Paraburkholderia bryophila: one gene and its partner. The protein of the gene in region 1 binds, or shares a complex with, the protein of each later gene. Links are inferred from orthologs where the notes say so. Each region holds a gene or a part of one and is shown in the gene's direction. Other genes may lie near its edges. The genes, in order: trxB and trxA.

Region 1 (3,269 bases):
CGGCGCAGCTTCGCGAACGTGACGGCGGAAATGATCGACTCGCCGACCTTTTCCGACACCGACAGCCACGAGAAACGGAAATACAGCGACAAGCCGATCGCGAGCGCGATCAGCAAGGCCAGCGTGCCGCCGGTGAAACCGAGCGCATGCGAAACTCCGCGCGCCACCGCCTCGCCGATCACGCCGCCGGGCGCACGCGGCAACTGCACTTTCAGCGACCACATGCGCAGCGCCTCGATACCGTCGCAGGCGAGCAGCACGAGCATGAACGCGAACGCATCGGCGAGCCAACTGACGTCGCGCGGCTTGTCTTCCTGCTCGTCTTCGTTGCGGGTGATGCGCTTGTAGTTGGCGGAGATATGGCGGCCGAGCAGCACGATCCACCAGTAGGCGGACAGGCCGAACAGCAGCAGCAGGATGTCCGACGTCCAGGCGCCGACACGGCCCGCCCAGTTGCCGATATGGTCGACCTGAGCAGCGTGGGTCCAGCTCGGATCGCGCCGGCTGTAGCTGACGAGCGCCATGAGCAGGAACACGCCGAGCGCCACCTGCAGGATCCAGCGGATTTCGGTGAAAAGGCGCGACATGCGGTGCGGCAATGCCTGCGCGCTCGCGGAATAGGGAGCTTTTGCCATTGATCCTGTTGCGTGTGGGGCCACGTACGGCCGATTCCCGGCTGGCGCCTCGCCCAGCGCGGTTTCGGGCCCGCTCGCGGCGACCGGAAACTTCGATCCGGCCTATTGTAAACGCAGTGTCCCGCGCAAGGCTGTAAATGACGGTAACTTGGCCGATTGGCTACACCAACGCGCCGCGGCCCGCGCGGCAACCCCGCGACAACCCTATCGGCGCGATCGGAAAGCTTCATGGAGCAGCCTCGCGCCCCGCCCTTTATAATGCCGCACTAACACCCCATCTGTAGTTTCAGCTCAAGTCGCACGGCCTCGCATGGGCGAGCCGGGCGCCGTAAAAGGATTCGATCATGCCCGCTACTTCCACGAAACACGCCAAGGTTCTGATTCTCGGTTCCGGCCCTGCCGGCTACACGGCTGCGGTCTACGCGGCGCGCGCCAACCTGGCGCCGGTGCTGGTCACGGGTCTCGCCCAGGGCGGTCAGTTGATGACCACGACCGACGTCGAAAACTGGCCCGCAGATGCGCACGGCGTGCAAGGTCCGGAACTGATGACGCGCTTCCTGGAGCACGCGGAGCGCTTCAACACCGAGATCCTGTTCGACCACATCCACACGGCCAAGCTGGACGAAAAGCCGATCCGCCTGATCGGCGACTCGGGCGAATACACCTGCGACTCGCTGATCATCGCGACGGGCGCGTCGGCGCAGTACCTCGGCCTGGCGTCGGAAGAAGCGTTCATGGGCAAGGGCGTGTCGGCTTGCGCCACCTGCGACGGCTTCTTCTACAAGCAGCAGCACGTGGCCGTGATCGGCGGCGGCAATACCGCGGTCGAAGAAGCGCTCTACCTGTCCGGTATCGCGAAGAAGGTGACCGTGATCCATCGCCGCGACAAGTTCCGCGCCGAGCCGATCCTGATCGACCGTCTGCTGGCGAAAGAAAAGGAAGGCCTGGTCGAGATCAAGTGGAACCACACGCTCGACGAAGTGACCGGCGACCAGACTGGCGTCACCGGCCTGCGCATCAAGCACGCGCAAACCGGCGCAACGGAAGACATCGCGCTGCAAGGGCTGTTCGTCGCGATCGGCCACAAGCCGAACACGGACATTTTCGCCGGCCAGCTGGAGATGAAGAACGGCTACATCATCACCAAGGGTGGCCTGAACGGTTTCGCGACCGCCACCAGCGTCCCGGGCGTGTTCGCTGCCGGCGACGTGCAAGACCACGTCTATCGTCAGGCGATCACCAGCGCGGGCACCGGCTGTATGGCCGCACTCGACGCGCAACGCTACCTGGAAACCATCGACGAGATGGTCGGCGAGCATGCCATGAGCCAGGAAGCCGGACGTTGATGCACGGCGCCGGGCGGCAACGCACGGCGCAACGGTAAAATGGCGACTGGGCGTGGCCCGGCCGCCTGCCTGATAAAAGGCCGCGGCTGACAAGCCTGCGGCCTTTTTTGCGTCTGCGTCTGCGTCTGCGTCTGCGTCTGCGTCTGCGTCATGCCGCTCGTGGTCAGCGTCGCGCGATCGATCTCCTTGTCTGCGTTGTCTTCCCGATATGCCGAAAAACCAGCCTCACCCCAACGAACCGAAGCGCGCCCGCACCGCCGCCAGGCCGGCACCGGAACCCGCCGTCCCCGTCGCCCAGGCGAAGCTCGAACCGGCGGCCGGTCTTGCCGGCCTCGGCGCGCTGCGCGACGCGTTGAAGGGCGAAACGCAACGGCGCGACCGCGAGCGTGCCGCCGCCGCGGTCGCACAACGCGAAGTAACGGCCGACGCGGATCTGTTCCGCCGCGAGATCGGCGCGGTGGCGCCGTTAGCAGTACCGCCACGCGCCACGCTGCCGCGTAATCCCCCGCCGCCGCTGCCGGTGCAAACCAGGCTCGACGAAGAAGCCGTCCTGCACGAAGCGATCTCCGACGAGTTCGATCCCGAGGTGCTGCTCGAAACCGATGAAACGCTGTCGTATTGCCGTCCCGGCGTCAGTCAGGAAGTCGTGCGCAAACTGCGGCGCGGCGACTGGATCGTGCAGGCGCAAATCGACCTGCACGGTATGCGGCGTGAAGAAGCGCGCGAGGCGCTGGCCGAGTTCATCCGCGAGTCGGTGAAGCGCGGGTTGCGCTGTTTGCGCGTGATTCACGGCAAGGGTTTGGGGTCGATCGGCAAGGAGCCGGTGCTGAAGGGCAAAGTGCGTGCGTGGCTCGTGCAGAAGTCCGAGGTCATCGCGTTCTGCCAGGCGCGTCCGCACGACGGCGGCGCCGGCGCGGTGGTCGTGCTGCTGCAGCCGGGCGCTTTACCGGCGCACGCCAAATCCTGAGGCCGCCACGGTGATCCATCCGAGGCTGACGCTGGCGCTGACCCTCATGGAAGCGCTGGCGATTTTCGCGTACGCGATTTCCGGCTTCATCGAAGCGCGTACCCGCCGGCTCGACGCCGTGGGCACCTTTCTCGTGGCGATCGCCACGGCGTTCGGCGGCGGCACGTTGCGCGACGTGTTGCTGGAGCGCCGCCCGTTCTACTGGGTCGAGCATCAGGGTTATCTGATCGCGATCTTCGTGATGTCGCTGTTCGCGCCCATGCTGTTGAAGATGACCTCGCGCCTGCTGTCCGAGCGCGTGCTGCTGGTCGCGGATGCCAT
Region 2 (3,277 bases), 970 kb from region 1 along the record:
CCGCTTCTTCATTGACCTGATTGGCCGAGTACGCGATCGCCTGATCGGTCAGCGACAGCGCGTCGCGCATCGAGCCGTCGGCGGCGCGCGCGAGCAGGCGCAGCGCCTGCGCGTCGAACGGCACCTTTTCTTCGCCGAGAATGTGCTCGAGATGCGACACGATATGGCCGGCCGGCATCTGCTTCAGATTGAACTGCAGACAGCGCGACAACACCGTGACCGGAATCTTCTGCGGGTCCGTGGTGGCGAGAATGAACTTGACGTGCGCGGGCGGTTCTTCCAGCGTCTTCAACATCGCGTTGAAGGCGTGGTTGGTGAGCATGTGCACTTCGTCGATCATGTAGACCTTGAAGCGCGCGTCGACCGGCGCATAAACCGCGCGCTCCAGCAGTGCCGCCATTTCGTCGACACCGCGATTACTCGCCGCGTCCATCTCGACATAATCGATGAAACGCCCTTCGTCGATCTCGCGGCACGCGCGGCACACGCCGCACGGCGTGGAGGTCACGCCGGTTTCGCAATTCAGCGCCTTGGCGAAGATGCGCGACAGCGTGGTTTTGCCGACACCGCGCGTACCGGTAAACAGATAGGCATGGTGCAGACGGCCGCCGTCGAGCGCGTGCGTGAGCGCGCGCACCACGTGCTCCTGTCCGACGAGCGAAGCGAAATCCTTCGGCCGCCATTTGCGTGCGAGAACTTGATAGGTCATCCGGAAATTGTATCAGTAACGATGCCGCGCAAAACCGATTCGAGACGGCGCGCGAACGCGTGTGACCGCTTCATTGAAACGGGCTAACGGACCGATAGAAAAAATTGGCGGGGACGAGCGGAAAACGCGATCGCGGCCTCACGACATGCATGAGAATTGCGGCATTGCGCATGACTCAGGGTAAAACAGGAGATGGGGGGTGAAGCGAAGAAAACCGACGACAGAAACAGAAAAAAGCAAGGTGACGAGCCTAACCCTCGGCACTGGTGGAAAACGGCTGTGGCTGCTTCGTTCCCGACCTGACCAGATTGACCATCCCTCCATGCGAGGAGGCCCGTCACGAAACATTCTATCACCGCTTGGGCCGTCGCGCGACTGTTAATACGATCAAAGTGACATCGATGCGCCGAATCGCAACCTTCGCACGTTATCGACAACGCAAGGGCAACGCAACGCGCTGCGCGCAATCGCGCGTGCCGCGCACTTGTGTTTGCTGCGCCTGCCACCAGATAGGCTGCGTGGCGGTCAGCAAAACGTCGCGGCGATTCATCGGCAGGTGTCGGCCCCACTGCCCCTGATGAGTACTATCGCCCCCGGCAACGCATAGCGAATTAAGCTAAACTGCCGTACGGATGACCCGCAAGCGCGCGCCTTCCGCGCATGTCAGCATAAGTCGACGACTTTTCAGGCGTGTGTCGGTTGGGCTCCGATTGCGGCAAAGCGAACGGAAGTTTCCCTAGATTTTGACGTATCGTGGCGAGCAATTCAGGCGGGCCTCGAACCGATAGAGGTATTCATACAATGAGCGAAAACATCAAGCATATTAGCGACGCATCGTTCGAACAGGACGTCGTGAAATCCGATAAACCCGTGCTGCTCGATTTCTGGGCTGAATGGTGCGGTCCGTGCAAGATGATCGCGCCGATCCTCGACGAAGTCGCGAAGGATTATGCCGATCGCCTGCAAATCGCCAAGATCAACGTCGACGAACATCAATCGACGCCGGTCAAGTTCGGCGTGCGCGGTATCCCCACGCTGATCCTCTTCAAGAACGGCGCAGTCGCCGCGCAGAAAGTCGGCGCACTGTCGAAGTCGCAACTCACCGCGTTCCTCGACGGCAACCTGTAAAGCAATGCGCGTCGGCGCGCATGCGGACCCCTCGCGGTCCGCATGCGCGCTGAGTTGAGCATGTTGTCAGTCGGCAACATGCTCAACAAGAAAGATGCCATGCCGTCGCACTGACGGAAATTGGCGTGTGCTATGCTAGAATCCGCAAAACGTCGAAAAGACGTGTAAGTCCTTGAGCGGTTCCGCTCACTCTCCTCCCAGATTCCATTTCGTCGCACCTTCTCCTGCGGGTTCTCCGTATGCATTTATCCGAGCTTAAGACTCAGCACGTGTCCGAATTGATCGAGATGGCCAATGGCCTCGAGATCGAAAGTGCAAACCGCCTGCGCAAGCAGGAGCTGATGTTCGCCATTCTAAAAAAACGCGCCAAAACGGGCGACACGATCTTCGGCGACGGCACGCTCGAAGTGCTGCCGGACGGCTTCGGCTTCCTGCGTTCGCCGGAAACCTCGTACCTCGCCAGCACGGACGACATTTACATCAGCCCGTCGCAAATCCGCCGCTTCAACCTGCATACGGGTGACACGATCGAAGGTGAAGTGCGTACGCCGAAAGACGGCGAACGCTATTTCGCGCTGGTGAAGGTGGACAAGGTCAACGGCCAGCCGCCGGAAGCCTCGAAGCACAAGATCATGTTCGAAAATCTGACGCCGCTGCACCCGAACAAGGTGCTGCTGCTCGAACGTGAAATGCGTGGCGAAGAAAACGTCACGGGCCGCATCATCGACATGATCGCGCCGATCGGCAAGGGCCAGCGCGGCCTGCTGGTGGCCTCGCCGAAGTCCGGCAAGACCGTGATGCTTCAGCACATCGCGCATGCGATCAAGCAGAACCATCCCGACGTTGTGCTGTTCGTGCTGCTGATCGACGAACGCCCTGAAGAAGTGACCGAAATGCAGCGTTCGGTGGCCGGCGAAGTGATCGCCTCCACGTTCGACGAACCCGCTGCACGTCACGTGCAAGTCGCCGAAATGGTGATCGAAAAAGCCAAGCGCCTCGTCGAAATGAAGAACGACGTGGTGATTCTGCTCGACTCGATCACGCGTCTCGCGCGCGCCTACAACACGGTCGTGCCGGCCTCCGGCAAGGTGCTGACGGGTGGTGTCGACGCCAACGCGCTGCAACGTCCGAAGCGCTTCTTCGGCGCCGCGCGCAATATCGAGGAAGGCGGCTCGCTGACCATCATCGGCACTGCGCTGATCGAAACCGGCAGCCGCATGGACGACGTGATCTACGAAGAGTTCAAGGGCACCGGCAACATGGAAGTGCACCTGGAACGCCGTCTCGCTGAAAAGCGCGTCTACCCGTCGATCAACCTGAACAAGTCCGGCACGCGCCGCGAAGAGCTGCTGATCAAGCCCGAAGTGCTGCAAAAGATCTGGGTGCTGCGCAAGTTCATTCACGACATGGACGAAGTCGAGTCCATGGAATTCCTGCTCG

The links.
Region 2: the proteins of trxB (region 1) and trxA are in contact, whole or in part, in a crystal structure (PDB 1F6M), measured with the Escherichia coli proteins. The link is inferred for Paraburkholderia bryophila from one-to-one orthologs.

The regions. Positions count from the first base shown.
Region 1 is NZ_JACCAS010000001.1:1,846,324-1,849,592, forward strand. What follows is about bases 32-2,980. They hold trxB (thioredoxin-disulfide reductase), read left to right. Parts: upstream 32-979; coding sequence 980-1,981; downstream 1,982-2,980. Other genes in these bases: GGD40_RS08265 (DNA translocase FtsK), read right to left, coding at 32-635; GGD40_RS08275 (Smr/MutS family protein), read left to right, coding at 2,190-2,948; GGD40_RS08280 (trimeric intracellular cation channel family protein), read left to right, coding at 2,962-2,980. In the rest of the region: more of GGD40_RS08265, read right to left, coding at 1-31; more of GGD40_RS08280, read left to right, coding at 2,981-3,269.
Region 2 is NZ_JACCAS010000001.1:878,834-882,110, forward strand. What follows is about bases 217-3,173. They hold trxA (thioredoxin TrxA), read left to right. Parts: upstream 217-1,510; coding sequence 1,511-1,837; downstream 1,838-3,173. Other genes in these bases: dnaX (DNA polymerase III subunit gamma/tau), read right to left, coding at 217-709; rho (transcription termination factor Rho), read left to right, coding at 2,077-3,173. Also shown: more of dnaX, read right to left, coding at 1-216; more of rho, read left to right, coding at 3,174-3,277. UniProt on the Escherichia coli protein: Participates in various redox reactions through the reversible oxidation of its active center dithiol to a disulfide and catalyzes dithiol-disulfide exchange reactions.